4 regions of the Rhizobium sp. Root1204 genome follow, and region 3 is predicted to be linked to each of the others. Evidence: riboswitches for the same ligand, from Rfam matches in the RefSeq annotation. Region 3 holds a riboswitch; each other region holds the start of a gene.

The links. A riboswitch is a leader RNA that binds a small molecule or an ion and turns the genes downstream of it on or off. The one in region 3 is predicted to bind cobalamin.
Region 1: linked by a shared signal. The riboswitch ahead of ASC96_RS32325 (CbtB-domain containing protein) and the one ahead of ASC96_RS00875 (ABC transporter substrate-binding protein) in region 3 are both predicted to bind cobalamin.
Region 2: linked by a shared signal. The riboswitch ahead of ASC96_RS12875 (TonB-dependent siderophore receptor) and the one ahead of ASC96_RS00875 (ABC transporter substrate-binding protein) in region 3 are both predicted to bind cobalamin.
Region 4: linked by a shared signal. The riboswitch ahead of ASC96_RS19705 (aromatic ring-hydroxylating dioxygenase subunit alpha) and the one ahead of ASC96_RS00875 (ABC transporter substrate-binding protein) in region 3 are both predicted to bind cobalamin.

The regions. Positions count from the first base shown of each region.
Region 1 is NZ_LMCZ01000043.1:56,454-63,855, forward strand. It holds gene ASC96_RS29685 ((2Fe-2S)-binding protein) at 1-666, shown strand, start outside; gene ASC96_RS29690 (CbtA family protein) at 710-1,483, opposite strand; gene ASC96_RS32325 (CbtB-domain containing protein) at 1,673-1,849, opposite strand; cobalamin riboswitch at 1,896-2,166, opposite strand; gene ASC96_RS29695 (EAL domain-containing protein) at 2,431-4,197, shown strand; gene ASC96_RS29700 (LysR family transcriptional regulator) at 4,220-5,068, opposite strand; gene ASC96_RS29705 (FAD-dependent oxidoreductase) at 5,311-7,402, shown strand, end outside.
Region 2 is NZ_LMCZ01000011.1:25,486-32,887, reverse strand. It holds gene ASC96_RS12885 (ABC transporter ATP-binding protein) at 1-797, shown strand, start outside; gene ASC96_RS12875 (TonB-dependent siderophore receptor) at 1,303-3,603, opposite strand; cobalamin riboswitch at 3,629-3,827, opposite strand; gene ASC96_RS12870 (iron ABC transporter permease) at 4,015-5,022, opposite strand; gene ASC96_RS12865 (ABC transporter substrate-binding protein) at 5,101-6,063, opposite strand; gene ASC96_RS12860 (ABC transporter ATP-binding protein) at 6,080-6,805, opposite strand; gene ASC96_RS12855 (DUF1636 domain-containing protein) at 6,899-7,306, opposite strand.
Region 3 is NZ_LMCZ01000001.1:168,588-175,989, reverse strand. It holds gene pdxA (4-hydroxythreonine-4-phosphate dehydrogenase PdxA) at 1-607, shown strand, start outside; gene ASC96_RS00885 (hypothetical protein) at 622-882, opposite strand; gene ASC96_RS00880 (hypothetical protein) at 986-1,168, opposite strand; cobalamin riboswitch at 1,432-1,665, shown strand; gene ASC96_RS00875 (ABC transporter substrate-binding protein) at 1,888-2,934, shown strand; gene ASC96_RS00870 (iron ABC transporter permease) at 2,931-3,959, shown strand; gene ASC96_RS00865 (ABC transporter ATP-binding protein) at 3,956-4,759, shown strand; gene ASC96_RS00860 (pseudoazurin) at 4,756-5,211, shown strand; gene ASC96_RS00855 (hypothetical protein) at 5,854-7,402, shown strand, end outside.
Region 4 is NZ_LMCZ01000023.1:227,961-235,362, reverse strand. It holds gene ASC96_RS19720 (calcium-binding protein) at 1-787, shown strand, start outside; gene ASC96_RS19715 (phosphoethanolamine--lipid A transferase) at 988-2,640, shown strand; gene ASC96_RS19710 (hybrid-cluster NAD(P)-dependent oxidoreductase) at 2,777-3,874, opposite strand; gene ASC96_RS19705 (aromatic ring-hydroxylating dioxygenase subunit alpha) at 3,876-5,126, opposite strand; cobalamin riboswitch at 5,246-5,445, opposite strand; gene ASC96_RS19700 (DUF6656 family protein) at 5,798-6,403, shown strand; gene ASC96_RS19695 (diguanylate cyclase) at 6,404-7,402, opposite strand, start outside.

The DNA of each region.
Region 1 (7,402 bases), on a different contig from region 3:
AATTGTTTTGCTGCCGGCATGGACGACCGCGTCAGAGGCGCCCATCTAATTTCCTTCTACAGCCACCATCTCGGCATCGCGGCAGCAGCTGTCTATTTACAGACGGGGCTGGTGCCCAATCTGCATCCGGATCGCCTTGCGTTCCGGTTCGAACCTGTCGTTCAGCATGGCAGGGGGACGCCTTCGGACACTTATCCCTCCGGTATCAGCCGCCTTCATTTTCGTTTCCGGAGCTTTGCACGCGGGGATGATTGGGTGGCAGCATTTCATGGTGGCTTCGTCGAGAGCTTCAATCCGGTGATCGGCTTGCTGCAAGGCCGCACTGGCCTATCCCCCGTCGCGCAGTGGCGGCTGGTGGGTGACGGCATTGCGGGGGCTTTTCTGGAGATCGGTGCCGCCTTGGGCGAAGCGGATCGCGCAATGGCCGCAGCGCTTGCCATCATCAAGAGGGCCGGTTCACCGGTATTTTCCGAGACGGCGCACTACGCCAAGGTCGGCGCTGTTTGCGATGGCATCCCCGTCGAGCGAATCTTCCGGCTGCGAAGCGGCTGCTGTCTCTACTATCGAACAGAGGGTGGGGATTTTTGCGATGTCTGCGTGCTTCTCGATGACGAGACACAAAAAAGCCGCCTGCAGGCCCTTGTCGAGCGCACAGGCGGCCTTTGATGTACTTGCGGCGCAAGCAATGCTAGCGCCGCAACGATAGGGCTTAAGCCGATTTCAGAAACCGGTCGTTCAGGTATCCCGAAATCACGCCGAGCACGATCCAGAACGCCAGTGTCGTTGCCAAGGCGGCGACCGCGAATTCCGCGCCGAGAACTGCGGGTACCGGGCTCGAGATGTCCGTCGGCTGTGGCGCTCCATAGACGTGCGGAGCGGCGATCAGGACAAGGCCGATGATCTTGGCCAGGATCTCACCGCGCAACACGACAAGATAGAGGCCGGCGACGGAGAGAACGATCGCTGCGATCCACCAGGTCTGCCGGTCGTGGAGATCAGCGGCAGGGAAGCCCGGCAATTCCGGCGGCAGGCCGATGGCGGGCAAGAGATGGATAGCCAGCCAGCCGCAGGCGCCCCAGAGAGCGCCGTTGCGCAGCGTGATGGGGTAATTGAAGGCGAGGCTGGCGCCCGCAAGCAGCAGGCCAAATCCGGCGCCGGCCACCAGATTGGCAAGCAATGTGCCGGAGAACCGGCTCATGCCGAACATGATGCCGCCTTCGTCTTCGTGCTCGCCTTCATGGGCGTAGGCGGGTGTGATGGGTGAGAGTGCCGACAGCATTTCGCCGATCAACGAGGAGCGGTCGAGAGAAGAGTGCTGCTGCTGGCCTTCGGTTGCGGCCGGTGGTTCGGCGGCAGGTTCCTTGACTTCATATTCCTCGGCATGAAGGATGAGCGGGACCACCCGCAACTCCTGCGCCGCCGTCATGAAGACGCCCGCGATCAATCCAGCCACCAATGCGGCCAGAAGCGTTTTGACAATCATTTGATACCCCCAAAATCAAGCGGAGCAGATCGATCTTTAGTGCTCAACGCTTGCTGTGTTTGAATTCCCACGGCAAAGCCCGCCCGATGCCGGAGCATGGGCGCAATCCACGGCCGCGTGATTTCCAAAATGAAACCCGCGATCCCCTATCGATAGAGTGTGGAAAGGCTGAGCTTCCCACTGCCTATATCAATGGCAGGGGAAACCGTAGGAGTGGCGGACGTCATGCGCGGTGTCGTGCAGCACGGCGGAATTGGCAAGGCCGGCACCGAAAACCAGGAAGCCGCCGATCAACAGGGCGAGAATAGCCGTGGTGATACGGTCATTGAGAGAAAGCGGGACGCTTGAAACTGTAGTCGTAGCCATGACAACCTCCGTGATGGCGCGTGGGAAATATCCCACCAATTGGGCACCATGCCCTTCATCAACCGGCAGGTTTCCTGGCTCGCGGCGTCAGGCACTTTCGTGCCAAGGAGCTTGTCTCACCTTCCCGCGGCAGAGGCAAAACGCCCATCGCCGCAGTGGCTTTTACCGGCTGAACGTACCGGAATGACAACCTCTGACCGCTCTACAGTCGCGGGGTCGGCCGTGATAAAGATGCCCAGAATGGGTCCACCCGTCACGTTCCCATTTACTCCCCGAAAGCGCCTCGCTCCCAGGGAACCAATTGATCTGCTGATGATTATGCCGTCACCCCGGTCATGTCAATTCGGCGCTGCGACCAACAATGGCGCATTGCGGCTCTTGATTTTTCCGCGCAGTGTCTAAATTTGATATGTAATACAGTACGAGATGCGCCTAAGTTGCAACTGGGTTTCTTTGAAGAAGCACTTAATGGTTGTTTGTTTAAAAAGTACTCTTTTTGCTCATGGAACAATAGTTCTTTAGGAACCTTGGTGTAGAATGCGGAGGCGCTGATACGCGAAGCATCCTCTGCAGAGAAAACCATGAAGGCGGCGAGGTCCGAACAGGAATTCCAGAATATTCTTCGCCGTTTGGGAATTGCGCTTGACGCTTCTCAGATCGGCGTGTGGGAGCACGACACACAGAAAGACGAAGTCGTCTGGGATTTGCAGATGCACCGGCTCTACGCAACCGGCAAGACGCAAAGGCGCGTCAAGGCGGAGGTCTGGACGAATGCGATCCATCCCGATGATTTTGCCCAGGCCCAGGCCGATTTCGACCGGGCGATTGCAGCCAAGGATGCCTATTCTTCGGAATACCGGATCATTTTGCCGGACGGTGAAACCCGATACTTGCGTTCACGCGCCTATTGCTTCGAGGAAGACGGCCATATCACCCTTATCGGCGCCGAATGGGATGTGACGGCGGATGTGCTGCTCAATCGCGAACTGCGACGGCAAAAGGCGATCGCCGAGGCGCGGGCCGTTGCCCTTGAAGCGAGCCGCGAGCGGATCGCATATGCAGCCGAACATGATTATCTAACAGGACTTCCCAATCGACGCTTCTTTGACAGGCGATTGGCGGAGCTTGCGGGGGAGGCCGGACCGGAAAAGCTGGCGATCCTGCATATCGGTCTAGACCGGTTCAAGCAGATCAACGACACTGCCGGCCATACGACGGGAGACAATGTCCTGATATCCTGTGCCAGGCGGATTGAAGCCAGTGTGCCTGAGAACGCATTCATTGCCCGCGTCAGCGGTGATGAATTTGCGGTTTTGATCGCAAATTTCGTCTCGCTGGATGACCTCAAAATCCGTGCAGAGCGGCTGGCGCAGCAGTTGAAGCAGTCGGTCTGGCATAATGAGGAGGTCTTGCGCACCGGTGGGTCGATCGGTGTCGCGGCTGCCAGTGGCCGCAATATTGGCAGCCTGCTGGCACAGTCGGATATTGCCCTGCATCGTGCCAAGAAGCTCGGTCGGGGACGGGTCGAGGTGTATTCGGCTCAGATGAAGGCACAACTCAATGCCGAGCAGCGCGTTGGCAGGCAGTTCGCTCATGGTTTGGAAAAAGGGGAGTTCATTCCCTATTATCAGGCTCAGGTCGATGCGCGGACCCGGCGCATCGTCGGGATGGAGGTTCTGGCACGCTGGCGCCATCCGAAACGCGGATTGATCCTGCCGGGCGAATTCATCAAGGTTGCTGGCAGTCTCGGCCGGCTGGACGATCTCGATGCTGCGATCTTGAAGGCGGCGTTGAAGGACCGTCAGGCCTGGATGGGGCAGGGAGTGCATGTTCCGCGCATTGCGGTGAATGTCTCGGCTGCCCGCCTGTCGGATCCGCTTTTGATCGACGAATTGAAACGCCTGGATGTCCGACCGGATATGCTGTCATTCGAATTGCTGGAAACCATTTTTCTCGACGACAGCGAAGATGACGTGTTTTCCAACGTCGCAGGCCTGAAGGCCATGGGTATCGACATCGAGATCGATGATTTCGGATCCGGTCATGCGTCGATCATCGGGTTGGTAAAGCTGAAACCGCGGCGGATGAAGATCGATCGTCAACTGGTTTTGCCGACCACCACATCGCGCGAACAGAAGCGCCTGTTGCGCTCGATCATCGACATCGCCAAAGCGCTCAATATCGAGGTCATTGCCGAGGGCGTCGAGACGCTGGAACACGCCAAGTTGTTGACGCGCCTTGGATGCGATGTGCTGCAAGGTTATGCGATCGCCTATCCGCTTCCGGCCGCAGATATGCTGGCCAGGTTGAACGAGGATCAGCAGTTGGTTCTGCTCACTCAGCACTGACCGCATATGCCGCTTGTGGCTGCTATCGTTCCAGAAGATCCTGCATGGCGCTGATGATGCGGCGGTGCTGGTGGGCGTGGCGAGTGCGGATGCTGGTGGCGGCGTAGACAGCTTGCTGTATCGGAGGGGCGTCTGCGATGGGGAAAGCGGCGCCTTCGCCTTCGAGCCTCAGCGCCGTGCTGCTCGTCACATAGGCTGCCCCTCCCAGCGTCTTCAGCAGGCCGGTAATGGCGATATTCTGGCCTGACGCCAGCGGAGCGGATGAAAGCTGCGGCAGGGCCAGCCGATGCGCACGGTCGAACGCCGGAGAGTAGACGGCCTGGATATAGGTTTCCGGTAACAATTCGCCGACCGTTCGCGTCGCGGTGCCGACCAGCATGTAGGTCATTTCGCCGATCCGCTCATAGTGAAGATCGGGCAGGTAATGCGGCGTATAAAGGATGGCGAGATCGAGATCGCCGGCTGCCAGATCGCGGTTCATCTGGTTGGAGTAATCGGCCTCCATATAGATCGAGGTCGTCGGCAGGTCGGCCCGGACGGCTGATAGCCATTTTCCGGCAAAGGCTTCGGCGAGATCATGCTGGATGCCGAGCCGCATCGAGCGCTCGTAGGTACCGGCGTTTTCCACCGCGCGGGTTGCCTCGTGCCATTGATGCTGCAGCGCCTTGGCATGGTCGAGGAAACGCAGGCCGGAGGCAGTCGGCGCAGTTCCTCCTTTGTTGCGCGTGAAAAGCTTGCGGTTGAACTGTGCTTCGAGCGCCTTGACCCGATGGGACACGGTGGATTGCGTGATGTTCAGCCGTTCCGCCGTGCGATTGAAACTGCGGGTTTCCATCAGGTCGAGGAAGGTTTCGATAAGGTCGATCTGCATGGGTGTGTCCGGTGTCTCCCAATTTTGCCCCTCACCCTATCCCTCTCCCCGCAAGCGGGGAGAGGGGACGACGGAGGTGGCCGCCTGTCCCTTCTCCCCGTTTACGGGGAGAAGGTGGCCGATAGGCCGGATGAGGGCTTCTAGTTCAATCTAATCGAATTCTTCGATCAATAAAGCCCGTTCTGACGGCTTGATGCAAATGTTGTTCATGGCCAAAACTTCCCCCAAACAAGGGAACAGCCATGTCGAATTTGCCGTCTTATGCACGCGTCGTGATCATCGGGGGAGGTGCGGTCGGTGCGTCCGCTCTCTATCATCTGGCCAAGGCCGGGTGGACGGACTGCGTGCTTCTGGAAAAGAACGAGCTGACGGCCGGTTCGACATGGCATGCGGCGGGCAACGTGCCGACATTTTCGTCCTCCTGGTCGATCATGAACATGCAGCGCTATTCGGCCTCGCTCTACCGCGAACTGGGCGCGCTGGTCGATTATCCGATGAATTACCATGTCACCGGCTCGATCCGGCTTGGTCATTCCAAGGAGCGGCTGCAGGAGTTCAAGCGCGTCGTCGGCATGGGGCGCTATCAGGGCATGGATCTCGACATCCTCTCGCCGGATCAGATCAGGTCGAAATACCCCTTCGTCGAAACCCATGACCTGACCGGCGCGCTCTACGATCCCTATGACGGCGACATCGACCCGGCGCAGCTGACGCAGGCGCTGGCCAAGGGCGCGCGCGACATGGGCGCGAAAATCTTGCGCTTCTGTCCCGCCACCGGCGCGCGCCGGGAAAATGACGAGTGGATCATTTCCACGCCGCAGGGCGAAATCCGCTGCGAATACGTCGTCAATGCCGCCGGTTACTACGCCCGCGAGGTCGGAAAATGGTTCGGCCGCGACGTGCCGATGATGGTCATGAGCCATCAGTACATGCTGTTCGAGGAAATTCCGGAACTGGCCGCCTGGTCGAAGGAAGCAGGGCACAAGCTGCCGTTGCTGCGCGATGTCGATAGCTCCTATTACCTGCGCCAGGAAAAGACCGGGATGAATCTCGGTCCCTATGAGAAAAACTGCAAGGCGCACTGGATCACGCCGGACGATCCGATGCCGGAGGATTTTTCGTTCCAGCTTTTCCCTGACGATCTGGAACGCTTGGAATGGTATCTGAACGACGCCGTCGAGCGTGTGCCGATCCTCGGCACTGCCGGTCTGTCCCGGATGATCAATGGGCCGATCCCCTACGCGCCGGACGGCAACCCGCTGATTGGCCCGATGCCGGGCGTGCCGAATGCGTTCGAGGCCTGCGTCTTTACCTTCGGCATTTGCCAGGCAGGCGGTGCGGGCAAGGTACTGGCCGAATGGGTAACGGAAGGGCAGACGGAATGGGACATGTGGTCCTGCGACCCGCGCCGGTTCACCAGTTTTACCGATCAGGATTATTGCATCGCCAAGGGCATGGAAATCTATGGCCATGAATATGCCATGCATTTCCCGAAGCACGCCTGGCCGGCGGGCCGCAACAAGAAGCTGTCGCCGATCCACGGCCGGATTGCGGCCCTTGGCGCACAGTTCAAACCCTATAACGGCTGGGAGCGGGCCAACTGGTACGCCAAGCCGGGGGATGACCTCTCGGAAGAAGCCACGCAGACCTGGAACCGGGCGGGGCCTTGGCAGAAACGCATCGAGGAGGAATGCCTCGCCGTCACCAACGCTGCCGGCATTCTCGATCTTCCTGGTTTCTCCCGCTACCGCCTGAAGGGCGAGGGTGCCCGCGACTGGCTGCTTGGCCTGACTACAGGCAAGGTGCCGAAGCCTGGCCGTATTGGTCTCGCCTATTTCTCCGACGACAAGGGCCGGATCGTCACCGAAATGTCAGTCATGGCACTGGAGGAGGATTTCTTCTTCCTGATCACGGCGGCAACGGCGCAGTGGCACGATTTCGAATGGTTGAAAAAACACCTGCCACAGGATGCGGCGTTTACGCTGGACGATGTCACGGAGAGCTTTACCTGCCAGATACTCTCCGGACCGAAGTCGCGGGACATCTTGGCTGAGGTCTGTGATGCGGATCTTGCGAAGGGTTGGTTGACGCATCAGTCGGTACAGATCGCCGGGCGCTGGTGCCAGCTGGTGCGCGTCTCCTTCGCCGGCGAACTCGGCTGGGAAATACACACTAAGATCGATGACACGGCCACCATCTTTGACGCGGTCTGGGCTGCGGGACAAAAGCACGGCCTGAAACCCTTTGGCATGGAAGCGCTGGACTCGCTTCGGATCGAGAAGGGATATCGCGCCTGGAAAGGCGATCTTTCAACCGATTACACCATTCTGCAGG
Region 2 (7,402 bases), on a different contig from region 3:
AAACCCTGTCGCTGGTCGGCGAATCCGGCTGCGGCAAGTCCACCACCGGCCGCGCCATCATGCGTCTGATCGAGCCGCAGGCCGGCTCCGTCATGGTCGAGGGCACCGAGGTCCTGACGCTCGACAAGGACGGCATGCGCGAGATGCGCAAGAGCGTCCAGATGATCTTCCAGGATCCTTTCGCCAGCCTCAACCCGCGCATGCGCATTGGCGCGGCGATCGCCGAACCTTATCTCGAACACAAGATGGGAACAGAAAAACAGGCGCGTGATCTGGTGGCCGATCTGCTGGTCAAGGTCGGCCTGTCCGCCGACATGGCATCACGTTATCCGCACGAGTTTTCCGGTGGCCAGCGCCAGCGCATCTGCATCGCTCGCGCACTGGCGCTCGATCCGAAGGTGATCGTCGCTGACGAAAGCGTTTCGGCGCTTGATGTCTCGATCAAGGCGCAGGTGATCAATCTGCTGCTCGACCTGCAGCAAAGCCTCAACCTCGCCTTCCTGTTCATCTCCCACGACATGGCCGTCGTCGAGCGCGTCAGTCATCGCGTCGCGGTAATGTATCTCGGCGAAATCGTCGAGATCGGCCCGCGTGCCGCTGTCTTCGGCAATCCGCAGCATGCCTATACGAAAAAGCTGATCTCGGCCGTGCCGATCCCCAATCCGGACCGGCGCCGGGAAAAGAACAAGATCAGCAATGACGAGATCAGAAGCCCGATGCGTCCGGCGGATTACAAGGCCGTGCCGATCCAGTATCACGAAGTTTCGCCGGGCCATCTGGTGGCGATGTCCGTGTAACGGGATGAAAAGCCGGCACACTTTATACGTTTAAATTGTGCCTGCGCGAGAGGCAGTGCACCCGATGCGGATGACTGGTCACTCGGTGCTGCCGCCGAAAAATTTGGAAAGACTACGCAGGAAGCCGACCAGCCAGGCGCGCCGCCTTTTGCCAACCCTCCCCTCCCGGCGAACGATGCAACCGTGTCGCAGTATCGATGGCCGTCAGTTTTCTGGCTCAGCCTTGCGTCAGTGACGTCAACTTTTGGTGCAGTGCCGATGATATTCGCGGTCAAAGCGCCGAGATTCCGGATGACCTCTTGTCTCAACGCATGCCGCTCTTTCCGGGGACTGGCAGCGGCGTGCACCATCAGGGTTCAGGTATCTTTGCGGCCCAGCAAGACGCTGCTCGCGAGCGGCGGCAGAGGCCGTGCGGTAACTTGGAGTTGCCGGCCCCGTTAGCTAGGGCCGGCAACAGGGTCACTATCCAAGGCGGCTGCCTTGGACGGTGATGGCGGCAGGGTCGTCAAAAAGCGACCCTCAAAGAAAGCGTTGCCGAGCGGTGCGCGCCCAACATCCATTGTGTCGAACTGCCCGAGGTAGCATAAACCTCGTCGAACAGGTTCTCGACAAAGAGGTCGAGCGAAGCCGTCTCGGTCGGCCTCCACTGCAGGCCGGCATTCACGACAGCATATGCCGGCCGTGTCGCCGTGTTGGCATTGTTGGTGTACGCCTCGCCGGCATAGTGGACCCCGGCCTGCGCCATCCAGTTTTCAGCGAAGTCCCAGGAGGCATAGAAATTAGCGGCAAAGCGGGGCACATTGGGTGGCGTTTTGCCGGAAAAATCGCCACTCGCCTGAATATAGTTGTCGAATTCAGCCTTTAGAATGGTGCCGTTGGCATCGATGCGCCATCCTCCATCAAGCTCCAGTCCGATTGCCGCCTCTATGCCTTGGGACGACTGCTGCCCGATCTGACGGATGATGGTGTGGTTGTTGGGGTCTCGGGCCAATACGTTCGTCTTGACGATACGATAAGCCGAAAATGTCGCTTCGGCTCGGTCGTCCAGAAAACTGTATTTGACCCCAACTTCATACTGTTCTCCCTCGGGGAGTGCGTAATCCTTCTGCGCATCCGACAGCGACAAAAGGTTGCCGATCGGTTCGGATGCCGCGGAGTACTGTGCGTAGAGCGCCACGTCGGGGTGTGGATTGTAGACCGTACCCACCCGCCAGTTCAGCGAATCGTAAGTCCGCTCGAAAGCGACGCCGGTCTGGGGGTTGGAGCGGTTCACGGTGGGGCTGTCGTAACGCAGACCACCAACGATCGAGAACTGATCCGTCAGCGCCAGCCTGTTGTCGGCGAACAGTGAATATTGCCAGACCGTGCTGCGGTTGTTCGTGAGGAGGTTGTCTGGCCCGATGAATTTACCTGGATCGAAATCGATGGAAGGGACAGTTGAGGCGCCCGGATAGGGTGAGTTGTTGGTGTTCGCAAAGCGAATGCGGTTTACGTCGAAGCCAATGACGGTGTTGTTGTCCATACCGGCAACTGTGCTGTCGAGCACCAAATCCGTGCGGTTGCCGTACTGCTCATAATCATGGTGGACGGCAATGTAGTCGCTTCGCAACACCGTTTTGGTCGCTGGCTGGTAGAGGTAGCTCTCGACGTTTCGCCATTGGCGGTCGCTCGAGATGCGGTAGCTGGTGCTGTTGAGAGTGAGATTTTCCGCAGCCTGCCACTCGGCCTTGATCTGAGTGAAGTTGTCCTGGTAGCGGTTGAGTGCGTCGGCGACGTTGTAGTTTTGCTTGCGCAGGCGTTTGTCCAGTTTCCCATCGACAAGCGGGGTACCGAAATATGCGGTGGGCTCGGTGTCGCCGTAGTCATGGGAAAAAGTGAGTTTCAGGTCATCGGCGGCCTGCCAGAGGACGCTCCCGGATATGGCGAGATTCGACGCATCGCCACGCTCGATCCAGCCTCGCGTATCCCTCGCACTGACGTCAAGACTATAGGCAAGGCTGTCGTTGATCGGCCCGGCGCTGCCGAAGGCCAGCCCTTTCTTGCCGTCGGTGCCGATCGTCGTCACGATCTCATTGCGGCGGCTGTCGGTAAGCGGCCTCTTCGGAATGATGTTGATCGCACCGCCAATCGCACCCTCGCCGTAAAGAACGGAGGCCGGCCCATGCAAGATCTCGATGCGATCGACCGTGTACGTATCGAAGGGAAAGCTGATGGTGCCGGCTGCGGGATAGAAGCGCGTACCATCGTAAAGGCGCGCTACGGCTCCATTGCCGGTGAAGCCGCGCATGCCGAGGGAGGTACCCCCATTGCCCGGCGAGCCCAGAAAGGTGATGCCTGTGCCGTTACGTGCGATGGCCTGGTTGACGTCGGTCTGACCGCGCTTGCGGATGGTGTCTCCGTCAACGATCTCGACACTGGCAGGCGTTTCGAACGGCGTGAGATCGAGGCGACTACCCGCGTTCGACCGGGCCTTGAGATTTGGACCCGGCCCTACTCGATCACCCTTGCCGGAGACCCTGATGGTTTCCAGCTCGGTGACCTGGTCTGTGAGTGGCTTTTTACCTCGCACGACCTCCTGCGCTTCACCACTCGCCGCCGTCAAGAGGACGGCGGCGAGTGCGCTGCCAGACAGTAAGGTAGCACGAATTGGACGATACTTGGGATCGAGGCGGAGGGCGGCACTTTTTGAGGCGCCTATGGCGTGAGGTTTGGAAAACAAGGTGGAATGCTCCAGCGGTACGTTGCACGTCACCGCGACCAAAGCCGCCTTCGCCGCATTGTTTTGCGACGAGGATTCGGCTTTCACCAGGACACCCCGCCCAGCGTGCTCACGTATGACAACGGCTGACGGCAGGTCTCCTGACTCGCGGTTCGCTGCTCCCTATCGCCTTCCCAGGCGGAGCCCAGTGGCGTGTTGACAGGAAGCTAGCCGCTTACAGTTGCGGGGGCAGTCGCGGCATTGGATGCATGACATCCGCACCGCGTTCCCTTTTGATTCCCTTGCGGGAAACCGTCGCGCTTTTGTTACGGAGCACGCGCCGGTTGTGCAAGTCACGTTTGAGACTATAGTGGCGTTCTCATGCCGTGCGACCTGTCATGATAAGGAACATTGCCGTCGGCCACCCCGGTCTCCGTCGGGACAACCTGTTGAGGCTCCAAAGCAGCCACGATCACATTGATGATCGGCGGCGGCAATGGTCCGTTCAAGGGGCCCCGTTCAACGCCGCAGGATTGCAATGAAGGCCAGGCCGCCGAGCAGCCCGGTTATCACGCCGATCGGTATGTCCTCCGGCGCCATGACGACACGGGAGGCGATATCGGCAAGGATCAGCACCACTGCGCCGGTGAGCGCCGACAGTGGGATAACACGGACGTTGTCGCTACCGGCGGCAAGCCGGACGAAGTGTGGCACCATCAGCCCGACAAACCCGATGGCGCCCGAAAAGGCCACCATCACCCCGGTCACTAGGGCGGTGATCACGAACAACTGTGCCCGAAAGCGGACGACCGGGATGCCGAGCGTTGCGGCAGTCTCGTCGCCCATGGCCAGCGCATTGATTTCCCGTGCGCGCAAGATGAGCCAGATGAGGCAGCCGCCGAGAGCCGCGGCCGGATAGACGAGGTGTGGCCATTGGGCCAGCCCCAGGCCGCCCAGCAACCAGAACACAACCGTATGAGCGGCACGAGGATCACCAAGAAAGATCAGGAGATTGGCAAGAGCTGTCGCAACGAAGGCGACCGCAATGCCTGACAACACCAGCCGGTCCGCCGCTTGGCCGGTAAAGCGCGTGACCGCGACGACGGCGATAGTGGCGAGAAGCGAACCGATGAATGCAAACAGTGGCACGGTGACGAGACCGAAGATGAGGCCGGTGTGAAGCAGCGCCAGGATCGCGCCGAGCGCGCCGCCGGAGGAAACCCCGAGCAGATGCGGGTCGGCGAGCGGATTGCGTGTGACAGCCTGCAACACGGCGCCGACGACGGCAAGACCCGCACCCACCAATGCAGCCAGAATGACGCGCGGAAAGCGGACATCCCACACGATACTATCGCGGCCTGCCGACCATGTGACCTCGATCAGGCCCGGGGCCAGCTTGTTGACAACGATGGACCAGACGGTGACGAACGAAATGGGAGCAGCGCCCAGAGAGACACCTGCCGTGATACAAAGGCCGATCAGTATTGCCGGTACGGTCACAATCAGAAGAAGTCGGCCACTGGTCATGTCAGGTCCATCTTGTCCGCAGAAAGCAAAGGCCGGGCAGATCAGCCCACCCGGCCGGGTGTTTAGGGGCCGCGGAGGCTACATGTTGCGGGGATGAAATGCGTCAGCGAGGCGGCCGATCGCATCGATGTTGCGCGGGCCGGGTGTGGCTTCGACATAGTCGAGCACGACGAAACGGTCATTCTTGACGGCATCAAGGCTTTTGAAGGCGGGATTTTCCTTCATGAAGGCGATCTTCTGCTCGGCGCTCACGTCGCCGTAATTGACGATGACGATCGCTTGCGGATTGCGCTCGATTACCGGTTCCCAGGACACTTCGGTCCAGCTTTTCTCCACGTCTTCCATGATATTGATGCCCCCGGCCGCCTCGATCATCGCGGTTGGAATACCGAAACGTCCGGATGTAAACGGTTTTCCGGTGCCGGAATCATAGACAAAGACGCGCACGGGTTGCTTGACCTCGCCAATCCGGTTCTTGATGTCGGCAAGCCCTTTTTCGTAGCTTGCGACGAGGGCTTTCGCCCTGTCGTCGACGCCGAAGATTGCGCCGAGATTGAGAATATCGACAAACATGTCGTTCATCGTCGGCTTGGCCTTCGCCATGATGTGAATGCAGGATTCCGTCAGTTCATAGACCTTGATCTTGAACGGATCGAGTGTTTCGGGCGTCACCTCGCCACCGGCTTTCATGCCGTAGTTCCAGCCGGCGAAAAAGAAATCGGCGTCGGCATTGAGCAGGACTTCCTTGGTTGGATATTTTTCCGCCAGCTCGGGGAGCGCTTTGACGCCTTCGCGCAGCTTCTCGTCCAGCGTTTTCCAGCCGGATATCCCGGTATAGCCAACCATATGGTCTTGCAGTTGCAGAGCCAGCATCATCTCGGTGAGATTGACGTCGTGGGAAATTGCCCGCTTCGGCGCGGCATCGAAGGTGATCTCGCGGTTGCAGCTCTTGACGGTGACCGGATAGGCAAATGCCGGCATGGCGATGAGTGTCGTGGCGAGAAAACCCGCAGCGGAGGCGAGCAGGCGGAAAGAGGGCATGGTTGGTCCTTTCGGTTCAGGCGGTCTTGAGGGAAAATGAAAAACGCGCTGCGATGTTGCCCTCTACGGGATGAGCAAGGGCAGTGACGCCGAAGGTGTCCGAAATCGCGTGTGGCGTCAGTACCTCGTCCGGCCGGCCGAAGCCGACCATCCGGCCGTCGCGCATCAGCGCCACATGGGTAGCGAACGTGCTGGCCAGATTGATATCGTGCAGCGTGGTGACGATGGTCAGTTTCAGCCCGGCCAGCAGATGAAGAATTTCCAGCTGGTGGCGGATATCGAGATGGTTGGTTGGCTCATCAAGGATGATGATATCCGGCTCCTGCGCCAGCGCCCTGGCCACCAGCACCCGCTGCTTCTCGCCGCCCGATAGCGTCGAGAACTGGCGCTTGGCCATAATGGCGAGCTCGAGATGCTCTAGGCAGTGCACGACCTGTGCACGATCCTCGTCTCGCCAGCCTGTCAGCCCTTGGCGCCGCGGAATACGGCCCATCATCACCACATCGAACACGGTGAAAGGGAAATCCGCCGGCATTTCCTGAAGCACGACGGCAACGCGGCGGGCGACTGCCCGGGCTGAAAGCGTGCGAATGTCCTCGCCATCGATTTCGGTCCGGCCTTCCAGTGGCGCCACGCCGCGATAGAGGCAGCGCAACAGCGACGTCTTGCCCGCACCATTCGGCCCGACGATGGCAAGTCGGTCGCCAGCTTCCAGTGAAAAACTGACATCGCGAACAAGCATCAGATTCGTATTTGGACCCCAGCTGAGGCCCAAAACGTTGAGGCTTGCGCCCCTGCCGTCACAGCTCATGGATTGCCCCCCGGAACCACGGTTTCATTGAATGCGCTCTCCGGGATGTTCCGAGACGAGCAAGGCCGCCGGGATTCGGGCAATGGTCTTGCCGCCAAGGCCGCGGGGACGTTCGGCCTCGCGTGTCACGCCATCCGGCCGTCCGGCATAGATTACGGCGAAATCCACCAGTGCTGCGATATCGGTGTCCGGCGCGATGTCGCCAAACAGATAGGTCGCCTTGCCGCTCGCCTGGAACGCGATCGTGCAGGGACGCCGGCAACCGGCCATGCAAACGGTGCCCTCGATGGAAAAATCGGAGCCGCTGGCAACACCCATGCGCGACAGGCTGTCATTGAGGCGGGCAAGCAGTTCCAGTCCCGGGCGGCACGCGGCGCCGGTGATCCGGCAATCGGTGCAGACGGTTATGATGTGCTGTGGATGATGCGCCATGTCTTTTCCCCGGTGGCGACATCCGGAGTCCACATGGCAAAAAATCGCAAACGCGCTGAAACGTTGCTCTCAAGCCAGATTTTTTCCATCGGAACA
Region 3 (7,402 bases):
TCATTTCGACGGCCATACCGGCCTTTTGGCGCATCTGACCGGATCGAAAAGCTCCTTCATGCTTCTGGCATCCGAGCGCCTGAACACCATCCACGTCTCGACACACGTTTCGCTGCGCACCGCCATCGAACGGGCGACTGTCGAGCGTGTGCTGGCGACGATCGAGGCGGGGCACCGCCATTTTCTGCGTCTTGGCAAAAAGGCGCGTATCGCCGTCGCCGGCATCAATCCGCATTGCGGCGAGGGCGGCTTGTTCGGCGATGAGGACACGAAATTCCTGGCGCCTGCAGTTGAACTGGCGCAGGCCAAGGGCATCGATGTGGTCGGCCCGATTTCCGCCGATACAGTCTATGCCCGCGCCTATGGCGGCGCCTTCGATCTCGTCGTCGCGCAATACCACGACCAGGGACATATCCCGATCAAGCTGGTTGCCTTCGAGACCGCCGTCAACGTCTCGCTCGGCCTGCCGATCGACCGGGTGTCGGTCGACCACGGCACGGCCTTCGACATCGCGGGTACGGGAAAGGCCAATCACGTCAATATGCTATCGGCAATCGACTATGCGCGGTTGGTGGCGCGGTCGCCAAGAGCTGCACCCGCGGCTTGAAGCGGCGCCGGAGCTCAATTCTGATCGAAAAAGTCGCTGCGGATTTCGCGGCGGATCAGCTTCAGCGAGCGATCCGGCTGGATGATATAGGTTTCGTAGGCAACGCCGGTCACGGTGCGGAACGAATTGTGCACGACACTGCCGACCGGTGATTTCGTCAGCTTCGTGCGCGGCTGGCCGCCATAAGTGATACTGCCCGGGATCGGCTCGACATCCGGCGCGGTGCACGAGGCCAGCATCAGCGCGGCTACACTCAGGAAAATGAGAGGTTTCATCGGGTCTACTCCGCGAGGGCATTCATCGAAAGAATGTAGCGGTATTGGCGGCACATTCAAGCGTGGCCGTTCGCGGCGGAAGGTCTGGCGCTGAGTTGGTTTCCTAGTGCTTGGGTCTGTCCTGGTTTGACGCGGGAAAGACGAAATGAAGCTGGCCCGACTTGATCGAGGCGCGCTCGATCAGAGCCTTGTGCTCTTCCCGCATCGCCTGCGAACGCTCCCGGAATGCCCTCGACCGCGCCAGAACCGCCTGTGTCCGCGCCGTAATTTCATCAACATGGCTCATGTCTTACCTCAACGGTTATCCGGTGGAGTGATCCTGCCAAGCAAGGATACGATGCCTGCCGGCCTGCATTGCCTCATTTGTTCACTTTATGTTCCATTTTCAAGCAAGAGTCAATGGACTGATAAACTCGGCCTGAGGCGCTTGGTTTTGGGGAAGAAGCTTCGTCGGCCAAGCTTCAGTCAGCCGGTTTTGAGAGCAAATCGAGAATCAACCGTAAAGCGCAAGACGCCATCTGTTTCGCCTTGACGCGCCTTGATGCCTGATGCTAACTCGCCGCCGACGGTTCCCCGAGCGATGACTCCGAGGGGATTAATAGGGAACACGGTGAGGACGACCCAGCAGGGACCTAGACCGTGGCTGCCCCCGCAACTGTAAGCGGATTGCCGCTCATCCTCGTGACGCGAAAATGCGTCATGCCACTGGGAGAACTCCCGGGAAGGCAGATGAGATGCAGATATCCGTAAGCCAGGAGACCTGCCGTCAAAAGATCGATCCAACGTCACGGGCGGGGATGCCCTGAACAGGAGAATTTGATGACGGTTTCCTGCCGGCCTAACAGCGTATTCATACGTATTCTCCCGGATTTCCCACCACGCGGCATCTGTTTCATCGCGGGCTGAAAGGCTTCGGCAGCGAACATGCCGTGTTTGGTGTTGTTCGCCACGACGTCTTTGCCCTCACAGAATCCGTCCAGAGGCGTGATTCATCCGGAGGACTAAATGTTCATTTCCAAAACATCCCGGCATATCGGCAAATCGCTGGTCGTGCTGGCCAATGCCGCAGTTCTTGCGGCCCTTGCATCGACGCAGGCCTTTGCCGAGAAGACCCAGTATCCGCTGACATTCCACAATTGCGGCCGTGAGGTTACCGTCAATCAGGCTCCAGAACGCGCTGTTTCAATCGGACAAGGCACCACCGAAATCCTTTACTTGCTCGGCGTTCACGAAAAAATGGTCGGCACGGCGCTGTGGATCGGCCCTGTTCTGAAAGGGTACGAGGAGATCAATGCCAAGGTCGAACGGTTGGCGGATAATGATCCAAGCTTCGAGAGCGTCATCGGCAAGAAACCCGATCTGGTGACAGCCCAGTTCGAGTGGATGATTGGCCCAGAAGGCGTCGTTGGTACGCCGCAGCAGTTTGAGGAATTGGCCATCCCCGTCTATGTCTCGCCATCGGATTGTGTCGGCAAGGACAATTCGAGCGGTGGCGACGGTGTCCGCAAAGGTGTCTTCACCATGGACCTGATCTATCAGGAAATCGCCGAACTCGCGAAAATCTACGACGTTCAGGACCAGGGCGCGAAGGTCATCGCCGATCTCAAGGCGCGCGAAGAGGCGGCTCGCAAAAAGATCACCACCGCCAACGACAAGCTCTCTGCCGTGTTCTGGTTCTCAAGCGCCGAGAAGGACATCGACCCTTATGTCGCGGGCAGGAATGGTGCGCCGGGCTATATTCTCCGCACACTCGGTATCAAGAACGTCATCGACAGCGAAGAGGAATGGCCGACGGTCGGCTGGGAAACGATTGCCAAGTCAAACCCGACCATCATCGTGGCGGGCGCGTTGGACCGCCGCCGCTTTCCGGCCGATGACATCGCGGTCAAGCAGGAATTCCTGACGACCGATCCCGTTGCCAGCCTGATGCCTGCCGTCAAGGAGGGGCACGTGGTGGTCATGGACGCCCAGGCGATGAACCCGACGATCCGCACTATCGAGGGCATCGAGGTGCTCGCTGACGCGATCGCCGCATCCGGCCTCAACAAGTGATCGCCATCACCTCTTCCCTCTCAAAGACAAGCGCCATCCTGCTGGCGCTTGTCGTTCTGGTCGCAGCGCTCTGGCTGGGCGCGGCGATCGGCGAGACTGCCATTCCCATGGACATCGTCGCCAAGACCGTGGCCAATCGGCTCTGGAACGCGGGCTATCCGCTCGATCCGCTCGATCAGGGTATTGTCTGGAACTACCGGATGAGCCGCGCCGTTGTCGCCGCTTGCTGCGGTTCGGCCTTGGCGGTTTCCGGTGTCGTGTTGCAGGCGCTGCTCCGGAACCCATTGGCTGATCCCTATATTCTCGGCATTTCCGCCGGGGCTTCGACCGGCGCGGTCGGCGTGGCAATTCTCGGCTTCGGAGCGGGTTTTCTGACGATGCCTGCAGGCGCATTCGCCGGAGCTCTGATCGCCTTTGGCCTCGTCAGCCTGCTCGCCTTGCGCGCCGGACGGGGCACCAGCGCGATCATTCTGGCCGGTGTTGCCGGTTCGCAGCTCTTCAATGCGCTGACGTCCTTCATTGTCACGAAGGCGGCCAATGCGGAGCAGGCCCGCGGTATCATGTTCTGGCTGCTTGGAAACCTTTCCGGTGTCCGCTGGACTGACGTCTCGCTTGCGCTTCCCGTCGCCGTGATCGGCCTTGCGGTCTGCCTCTGGCAGGCGCGCGCGCTTGACGCCTTCACCTTCGGCTCGGAATCGGCCGCCTCTTTGGGCATTCATGTCCGCCGCGTCTACGCCATCCTGATCGGCGTGTCGGCACTGATGACGGCGGTCATGGTCAGCATTGTCGGCTCGATCGGTTTCATAGGGCTGGTGATCCCGCATGCTGCCCGGATGGTCGTTGGCGTGCGGCATGGATTGCTTATCCCTGCATCTGCCCTCATCGGCGCCGTCTTCATGATCGCTGCCGATATCATATCGCGGGTCATCATACCGGGGCAGGTCCTGCCGATCGGCGTCATCACCGCGCTCTTTGGCGCCCCAGCCTTCGCCTTGATCCTCAGCCGCAGGAGGGCGCCGGCGTGAACCTTTCCGCGCAAAACGTTTCGTGGTCGGCCGGTGGTGCCACCATTCTTCATGACGTGTCTTTGGATGTCGTCCCCGGCGAGTTTCTCGGTATTGTCGGCCCCAACGGTTCGGGCAAGACCAGCCTGATGTCTTTGCTGTCGGGGATCCGCAAGCCCCACTCGGGCACCGTCTTGCTGGACGGTCAGCCAATCCATTCGATTGGCCGCCGGGAGATCGCCAAGCGGATAGCACTTGTCGAGCAGCAGGCCGAAACCGCTGAGCGCATCACTGCGCGCCAGGCCGTCGAGCTTGGCCGGACCCCGCATCTCGGCCCGCTATCACCCTGGTCGAAGAGTGATGATGCAATCGTCGACGAGGCGATCCGCAATGTCGATATGGAAGGCTTTGCCGGGCGATGGTGGCATACGCTTTCGGGCGGTGAACGTCAAAGATTGCACATTGCCAGGGCGCTCGCCCAGCAGCCCTCCATCCTGCTGCTCGACGAGCCGACAAACCACCTCGATATAGGCCATCAGATCGGCCTGCTGCATCTCGTGCGCGAGCAGAACCTTACCGTGGTCGCGGCCCTGCATGATCTCAACCATGCGGCCATGTTCTGTGATCGCATCGCCGTCATGGAGAGGGGCAGTCTGGCGGCACTCGGCAGCCCGCGCGAGGTTCTGGATGCACACTGTATCAAGCGCGTGTTCGGCGTGGATGCCGACATCGAACATGAGGGGGAAACCGGGTGCCATATCCGCTATCGCGCGCCGGGCACGTCCGTTCCTGTCCAGCAGTCCATCCGGAGAATATCATGATCTCAATCACAAGAACCCTTATTGCGGCAACTCTCCTGTTCTCGACCTCGCTCCCCGCTTTGGCCGAGACGTTCGAGGTCAAGATGCGCAATCGCGGAGAGAAGGGGTCGATGGTTTTCGAGCCCGACTACATCGAGTTGAAGCCCGGTGATCGGGTCAAGTTCATTGCCACCAACAAGAGCCATAATGCCGCGTCGATCGATGGCATGGTTCCGGAGGGTTATGCCGGCTTCAAGGGCAAGATCAACGAGGAGATCGAGGTTACCTTCGACCAAGCAGGTTTTTACGGCATCAAGTGCTCACCGCATTTCGCCATGGGCATGATCATGCTGATCAAGGTGGGTGAAGCCGAACTCACCAGCGCTATCCGGGCATTGGAGGTCCCAGCCCGCGCCCGGTCACGATTCGATGCCATATTCGCGGAGATCGACGCGAAGGCGGCTTTGAGGTGAGTATCGCTCCCGGTCAAACTCGGGCCTCAAGGTGGAGACCAGGACTATTGGCGCGCGCGCTTGAAAACCTTCGATGATGATCTCTGGCGTTGCATACCTGCAGAGCCGAGTTTGACGCATGTCCGGCGCAATCCGCACCCGGCCTGCGAAAATCCGCTGACGATATAGTAGGATCTGCTGTGGCATCGGATAGATGTCACAGTTCTCCTGTCAGTCGGGTACAGACAGACGAGGCTCGATTTTTCCGAAGCAAGGCCTTGAAGGAAAAACGCAGTTTTGCAGAGGTATTTTGGACGTTCATTAACGTGTTGCCAGCGTAAGCGGGATCAACGGGTTTCCAAAGACTTGGCGTTTTCAGCAAGTGAATGGTGCCCGGAGGCGGATTTGAACCACCGACACGCGGATTTTCAATCCTAATGTCTCATCCATAGCCCATTTCCAAGTTTGTTGACAAGTGTCGAGACCGCGTTGCCTCTCCTATATAAAGATTAATAAAATCAGACATTTGTCAACAATTGCATTCCTTTGAAGCGTCCAGCGCCCCAAGTTGGACTAGGCCGCTCCTATTCTTGTCAACGGATTTGCCAGCGGTATAGAAACGGTATAGGTTTTGACAACGGTATAGAGTGAGGCGTGGACGGCATGGCGACTGAGAAGCTGATCATCGGTGACGCGGAGGTTAACCGGGCAATCGAGATGGCCATGTCGGGCAAGACCCCAGATGGCAAGATCTTCGTCTTCACAGATGCAAAGACGACAGGCCTCCGATTGATGGTGCAGGGCAAGCGGGCTTCATGGGTTGCCCGCTGGCAAGATAAGTCTCCAACTATCGGTTACGCCCACGCAAAGAGTGAGCGGATCATGACTGCCATGAAGACAGTCCGCGCTCTTGCCGAAACCGTCATCAAACTGCTCAAAGACGATCCAGATAAGGTCGGTCCCTTCCTGGACGCGCACTGGTCAGGACAGACTAAGACGCAAGCGTTGAAGGCCGTCCACAAAACGGCTGACACTTGGACGCTTCGCGAGTGCGTCGAGCAGACGATTGCCGGAAAGACCGCCTCTGACGCAAAGAACAGGATCACAGCCAACACGGTAAAAGACTACCGCGGAACGTTCGGACGGGAATGCTTTCAGAAGATCTTGGACAAGCCGGCTGTGCTGGTCACCCGCGGCGATATTGAGTCTGTTCGGGACTGGGTTAAAAAAAATGTTGGCGCGTCCCCTGCGACGAAGGTGATCACCTATACGCGTGCAGTCTATACCTACTGCGCTCGAAACCACGCGGGGCAGAGCGGTCTCGAAAAGGTGGATTCGTGGTGGATGTTCTTGAGCGCACCTTATGAAATCAAGCCGCGCACCCGCCGCCCCGATGTCGAGGCTGTCGTGAAGACGATGATCATTGCTGAGGAGTACCTCGATAAACGACTGCCAGGCCGTGCGGTTGATAAGTCAGGAGTGAACCCTGGAACACTGGCAGGTCTCTGGTGGCTAGTCCTGACGTGTCAGCGCGCTGATGCAGGTATGTCATTGCTCGCTCATGATGTAGTCACGGACCCAGAATCGAACGAGTTCCTTCTCGCGGTTTGGGCAGAGGACATCATGAAGGCCGGAATGGCGCACGTTTTGCCGATCCCGGACCGCGCATGGTCGCATGTTAGTGCGCTTATCAAGCAAGGCAAGTATGCCGACGCTGAGGGGCATGACTGGGCCTTTCCTTCTGAACAAGCACAAGGAGTGCATGCTACAGCGTCGGGAGTTTACCATATCCTTTACAGGCTGGCTGGTCGCGACAAGCCACACAAGCCGCGCGGTGAGCTGAAGGGCAAAAAGGTACCCAAGCCGCTAGAGCCTAAGCGTGATATGCTCGCCGAGGCTGGAATCTCGTGGTGGAGCCTGCACGATCTCCGGAGAACGATCACCAAGGTTCTTGATGAACACGGTCTGCCCGGCGGAGCGACTGTGATCTTGGCGCACGACATCCACGAAAAGGGGGCCCTCGCGGTGACGGCATCCGAGCGCGAGCGAGAAGATTTCCAACGCCTTCGCACCGCCCGGATCACCAAGATGGCCTATGGCGGCAGCCAGTATATCAAGCTGAAAAAGGAAGCGATGAAGATCTGGACCGACGTCGTTCTCGACGAATACGATCGCCAGAAGGTCGCGAAATCAGCCATCCGCGAAGCCGCCG
Region 4 (7,402 bases), on a different contig from region 3:
GGCCGGAGCCGGCGAGACGGTGACCAATTACGGCACCGTCACCGGCACGGTTGCATCGCTGGCCACGATCGATTTTTCCGGTGCGAGCAAAGCAATCCTGCAAAACAGCGGCCTGATCAAATCGGCTGGAACCGCATTTCTGGGCGGCAATAGTGCGGATACGCTGTTCAACAAAGGCACGATCACTGGCGCGATCAAGCTCGGCAACGGCAACGACTATTTCGACGGCACGGGCGGCAAGGTCAACGGCACGATCTACGGCGGCAACGGCAACGACGTCTATGTGATCAGCGATGCCAAGATCAAACTCTCGGAGGCTGCCCGCGGCGGCACCGATCTCGTCAAAACAATGGTTTCCTTTACGCTCGGCAACTACTTCGAAAACCTGACGCTGAACGGCACGGCGGCCATCAATGGCACCGGCAATGCGCTGGCAAACCAGTTGCACGGCAATAACGGCAAGAACATTATCGACGGCAAGGCAGGCAATGACATGATCTGGGGTCATGGCGGCGCCGATATCCTGACCGGCGGCGCCGGCGCCGACCAGTTCGTCTTTGCCACCGGAGACGGCAAGGACACGATCACAGACTTTGCCGCCACCGGTTCAAGCCACGACATCCTCGACCTCAGCGGCCTGGCCAGCATCACCGATTACAAGGATCTGGTGCAGCACCACATGAAGCAGGTCGGCAAGGACGTCTTCATCGATGGACTGCACGGCGATAGTATCCTCTTGAAGAATGTGAAGATGGCCGCACTGGATGCCGGTGATTTTCTGTTCTGAGGGATAAGGGCGGGGCACTGAGCAGTGCGCCGCGCCAACTGGTTTCCGCCCCCAAAACGATCCGGCCACGGCTTCCATCGCCACGTCTGCGGGTTTTTCAGGCCAGAATACACCTGTTGCAGACGTTCAGCCTCCTGTCAGCCGGCGAGCGCAAGAGAAGGGAATAGTCATCATCCCTGCCTTGATTGCCGGAGCCTGTTTTGAATTTTCGCTCTATCAAGCGGCCCACCATGGGCAGCATACCGCTCAGCCTGCTGGTCGTCCTCTTCATCCTGAGCCTCCAGAATTTGACGTTCTGGAATGAAGCCTTCTATGTGTTCGGCGGCTTCCACCTGGGCTTCTATACGTTCGTGGCGGCCATCGCCCTGCTTGTCTTCGCAGGCGTCGTGCTGTTCTCGGTCAAGTACCTGATCAAACCGTTTCTGGTCTTCCTCCTGATCGCTGGTGCGATGGCCTCCTACTACACGGATTTCTTCGGTGTGGTGATCGACAAGGAAATGATCCGCAACGCCGTGGTAACAACGCCGGCGGAAGCCGGCCCTCTGATCACGGTCACGTTCGTCCTGCATGTCTTCTTCTACGGAATTGTGCCGGCCATTTTGGTCTGCCTGACACGGATCACTCACCGTCCTTTCATCGGCAAGTTCTTTGTCAACCTCGCGGTCATTTCCATCTGCCTGTCCCTGTGCATCGGGCTGATTGTCTCGAACTATTCGGGAATTTCTTCGAATATCCGCGAACATCGCGACATGATGGCGAAGCTGACGCCGTTTGCAGCCATCACCTCCGCGATCGGCCTTGGGGTCAGCACCTATCGCGATATCGGCATCGTGCGGGCTCCGCTCGGCACAGACGCCAAACTCGGCCCCATGTACGCGCAAACGAAGAAACCTGTCGTCACCATCATCGTCGCTGGCGAAACTGCCCGGGCCATGAACTTTTCGCTCAATGGCTATGACAGGGAGACCAATCCGGAACTGAAAACGCTTGGCGTGACGAATTTTACCAAGACGACCAGCTGCGGAACCGCAACGGCCGTTTCGCTGCCTTGCATGTTTTCCGTCTATGGCAGGCAAAACTATTCCGACCGCAAGGCCCGCTCTACCGATACGCTGATGGATGTTCTGCGCCGCGCTGGTGTTGACGGCTATTGGTGGGACAACAATACCGGCAGCAAGGGCATTGCCGATCTCGTCAGCTTTGCCAGCCTGACCAAGCAGAAGAACAGCCCGCTGTGCAAGGACGATGGATGCCTGGACGATATTTTCCTCGGCAAACTCGATGAAAAACTTGCCGGCATCACCAAGAATACCGTCATCGTTCTGCACCAGCTCGGCAGCCATGGCCCGGCCTATTATCAGCGCTATCCGGAAAAATTCCGCCGCTTCACGCCCGATTGCCGCACCGCGCAGCTCTCCGACTGTTCACGCGAGGAGATCGTCAATGCCTATGACAACTCGATCCTCTACACCGATCATAACCTCGCCGAAGTGATCAAGCTTCTGAAGAAGCATCAGGGCACTGTCGATGGCGCGATGATCTACATGTCGGACCACGGCGAGTCGCTCGGCGAGAACGGCTTGTTCCTTCATGGCGCGCCTTACATGTTCGCGCCAGCGGAGCAGACGCACGTACCCTTCATCGCCTGGTTCTCAGACCAGTATGCTCAGCTGACAAACCTCGATCGGAGCTGCCTCCAAACCTATGCCGACGCCCCGACTTCGCATGACAACCTGTTTCATACCGTCCTGGGAATGATGAACGTCATCACCAAGGTCTACAATCCGGCGCTTGACGTGTTTGCAGCCTGCCGCTCGGCCGCAGTGGCAAACCCGGTCGTGCCGGAATCCTGATCCAGGGGTATTTCAGCCGATAGACGAACTCGGCCGCGTCGGCCTTTCAGGGCATGCCCCTTGTACGATTGGCTGCTCCTCACGCCCGGCCGGGCGTGAGGAGCAGCGGCCGTTCAAACTGCGTATTTACAGACCGTCATGCCTCGATTTGCACGTCCCCGATCGGGCGCGAACAGCAGGCGAGGATGTAGCCCTCATCGATTTCATCATCGAGGATGCCGCCATTGTGGTTCATCTCGACCTCGCCCGAAATCTTCATCACCCGGCAGGTGCCGCACAACCCGCCCTCGCAGGCAGCCCCGATACGCACACCTGCGGCGCGCGCCGTTTGCAGGATGGTCTGGCCGGGCTGGCACTTGGCGTCCTTGCCCGCCATCGTAAACGTGATGGTGGACACAGCGGAAGCATCCGCCTCGCCCGCACCGGCCCGGATGGCAAGCTCGGCCGGATCCGGCGCGCTGGCTGGCTGAAAGCTCTCCTCATGATAGCGGTTCATGTCGAAGCCGACGCTTTCCAGCATCGATTTGACGCCGCGCATGAACGGCTCGGGACCACAGCAGAAGACGGTGCGGTCGCGGAAATCCGGCGCCAGCAGTGCCAGCTTGGACGTCTCGATGCGGCCGCGCAGCCCGTGCCAGCTGTGACGCGGCGCATGGGTCTCGACGATGAAGCCGAGATTGAGGTTCGGCATGTTGCGCGAGATGTTTTCCAGCTCGTCGCGGAACAGCAGATCATCCGGCTGGCGGGCGCAGGACAGGAACGAGACATCCGTCTGCGGCGCGCAATCGGCCATCCAGCGGGTCATCGACATCATCGGCGTGATCCCGGAACCGGCGGAGATGAACAGATATTTTTCACCGGGATGACGCACGAAGGAAAAATCGCCGAGCGGCCCGAAAGCCTTCAGCTTCATGCCCGGCTTTAGGTGGTCGAACATCCAGCGTGTACCAATGCTGGATGCCTGGGCCTTGACGGTCACGGCCACCGAAAACGGCCGCGACGGCGTCGAGGACAGGGTGTAGGTGCGCATCACCGGATCGTCCGGCGTCACCGGCAGTTCGAGTGTGACGAACTGGCCCGGCAGATAACGGAACCAGCTGTCCTTGTCCGCCTTGAAGCCGAACGTCATCACGTCCGGCCCTTCCGCGGTAACGGAAATGCACTCCAGCAATTGCTGGCGATCGTTGAACGGCTGCAGCTCGTCGAAGTGCCGGAAGGAGGAAACAATCGTCATGTCAAGCAACCCGAACCAGAGATGGCGACGTCGCAATGCCCTTGAGCCGGCCCTGCATGAAGTTGGTGTACCATTCGACGAACTGCATCACGCCACCTTCGTGCTCCGGCGAATAGGGTCCGGGCTGATAGGCGGGCGAGCGGATGCCGAAGGCGTTTTCCTCTACGATTTGGCGGTCCTGGTCGTTGGTTTCCGTCCAGACATGGGTCAATTCTTCAAGGTTGTAATCGACTCCCTCGACGGCATCCTTGTGCACCAGCCACTTTGTGGTGACCTGGGTCAGTTCCGGACCAAGCGGCAGGACGCGGAAGGTGATGGCGTGATCGGCCAGCACATGGTTCCAGGTACTAGGGTAATGGAACAGCAGCAGCGTGCCGATATGGCTCTGACTGACATCGTCGGAAAGCTGGCGCTTGACGGCGCGCTTGCCGGACATGGTGTAGCTTTCCGCACCCTCGATTAGCGGCATGCGGGCGACGCGGAACTGGCCGCTCTGATCCATCTTGAACTCGCTTGGCAAACCCGACGCTTCGCAATGCGCCCAATGGGCGGCGATGACCGGATCGTCCTTGGCGCCCTGCACGCCGGTCGCCGTCGGCGCCTCCGGATAGGTGCGGCAGAGTTCCGGATGGTTCGCCGCACAGTGATAGCACTCGCGGTTGTTTTCCCAGACGAGCTTCCAGTTGCCCTTCTCGATGATCGTGCTTTCGAAGGCCACCTTGGTGTCCTTGAGATTGTGCGGCGTCAGATAGGACGAGACCATGTCGCGCATCGGCTGGAAGTCCATCGCCTCGTCGGCCAGGCAGATAAAAATGTAGCCGCCGATGGTTTCACAATGGATCGGTTTCAGGCCGTGCTGGTTCTTGTCGAAGTCTTCGCCCATCTGGCGCGCAAACAGGAGCTTGCCGTCCAGTTCGTAGGTCCACTGGTGATAGGGACAGACAAGCTTGGCCGATGAGCCCTTGGCGCCGGCGCAGACGCGCGAGCCGCGATGGCGGCAGGAATTGTGCAACGCGCGGACGGTGCCGGTGCGGTCGCGTACGATAACAACCGGATATTCGCCGACCTGGGCGGTGAAATAATTGCCCGCCTTCGGGATTTCACAATCGTGGCCGATGAACAGCCAGTCCTTGTACCAGATCTGCTCCATGTCGAGCTTGTACAGATCGGGATCGGTATAGAAGGCCTGCTCGAGACTATGTGTGTCACGGCGGTTCATCAATTTTCGGAGGACTTCGCTGCGGAGATCCATGGTCATTTCCTTGTGCTCGCCAACTTTTACGGTGGCAGCAGGCAGGAAAGGAACCACCGCCGCGCCGGGAGAGCGCGTGGTTAATGTGGTTCTCCTTCCGGCTGCCCGCCGCAACCCAGATATCAATTTCATCACAAGGCTGGTTTCCGGGCTCTGGAGCTGTCCTTGCGGACTGTCCCGGCGCCTTCCCGGATTTCTCCAGTGGCCTTTTGCCGAGGTTTCGCTCCACCACCGTTGCGGGGGCAGCGCCGGATTTCGACCGGCTTCCCAATTCTCCGCCCTTCCCTATAAAGGCGGCACCTTGAGTGTCTTCATCTAATCCTCAGACCTTGGAAAACAGCCGCCAGTTAACGACATCCGATTCCAGAAAGACGACACGGAAAATATTGCGTGGCGTCGCCGTCAACCTGACTATTTTATAAGCAGAAACAATGTGATCGGCTGAATTTGAAGCAAAAATCCGGTTTTCCGCCCAGCGCTTCGGCAATCGGCACGGATGCAGCCCTTTTGCGACACTTCACGGCGAAAACACTGCCATCGCCATCGCACACGGTCGAGGCAAAAGGCTGACAGCCAGCAAGACTGCATTAACCATAACGCAGTAGCTTTGGCTCATAAGCGATTCCGTCCCGGTGTGTTTTGTCGACACACCCGCAGTCTGGTACAGGCCGATGTCAAACTTGAGATATTTCGATACCGCTGTGGTCAAGAAGCCGGAACCATCGCCGAAGGCCGCGGTCTATACCGAATTCCTGCGCACAGGACGGATCAACCGGCACCAGCAGCAATGGAGCGCGGCCGAGAAGCGCTACCTGACCCACCAGGAAGTCGCTGCCCGCACCGGCAAGAAACTGGAAACGGCCGGCTCCGTCACACATGACCGGATCAACAGCTTTCACCGGTCGATCCGCTTCCCAAAACTGCTTTTTCACCGGACGCTGGCCGATAGCCCGCATCTCGGCTATTGCCATGTCACGGCCGCGCGGACGAAATTCGCCAAGTTCGAGGACGTCCGCTGGTCGTTCTATATTGCCAATTTCTTTTCCGATATCGGCGACGACCAGCACTTCTTCGAGAAGATCAAGCTTGGCTATTCACGGATGTATTTCGCGGTGGCGACGGAGATGGACGCAGAGGCCGGCAAGTTGACCGTCAACCGTGCGGTGCATGACAACGGACTGCTGTTTCGCACCCGCGACCCCAAGGAGGCATTGAAGAACGTGCTTCTGCTCGGCGCCCGCAATGCAGAGCTCCGCAAGATCATCGGTAGCCTTTGATCACTGCTTGTAGATCAGCCAGTCTCGCCCGGGCAGCGGCTCACTCTCGGCGCCATGCACGATCGTCTGATCGCCACCTTTGCCCTGCGCCCTGGCGAGCGCCTTTTCGGCCGTATTAACGAGATCGAAGGCATTGGTGGCGTCATCCGACATGCAGATGCCGACCGATAGCGTGACACAGCCGAGATCGCGCCCGGTTTTCGGATGCGTAAAATGCGTGCTGCGCAGGGCCGAGCGCAGCAGCGCCACGAGCCGCACCACTTCCCGTTCCTCACCCGTCCCCACCAGAAAACCGAAACGGGTTCCGTCGAAACGGGCGACCAGTTCGCTTGAGGGAAACGCTTGCTGGATAATGCCACCGATATGCCGGGCAAGCGGTTCGGCCAATGCGGCCGCCTGTTCTCCCGACAGCCGCCGGCTGGTATCGGGCTCGGCAACGGCAATACCACAAGCAAGCGGCAGATCGGGATCAGCGTAGACCTTGGCGAGCGCCTTGTTGAAGGCCCGGCGATTGGCGAGCCCGGTGACCGCATCGGAAAATTTCCGCGCCTCGAAATCGGCAAGGTCTTTCTGCACTCCGGCGATCACGGTGGATTGCGCGGTGACGCTCTGCTCCATTTCGGCATTGTGCGACACCTGCCGCTCGGTGGCCCGCTTCAGAGCCTGAATGGAGTTCTGCAGCGCCATCTGGCTTTCGCCGCCGGAAACGACCAGCGCCTTGGTTGCCTCGCTGATCAGCCGCCCATAATCATCGAGCTGGTCTTTTTCACGCGACAAGAGGTTCATGAAATTGCTCATCTCGTCGCGCACGATCGTCGTCGACCGCGCCAATACGCTGGCTTCATGATGATGCGGCAGATATTTGCGGCCAAGTTCGTCGAGCGCCGATTGCGACTTGTATTTGCCGAGCGCAATGAAGTCGCGCACCAGGTCCGGATTGGCGCCACCATAGGCTTCGTAGACCAGTTCGTAATTCCGGGGGATGGCATCGATGCCCAT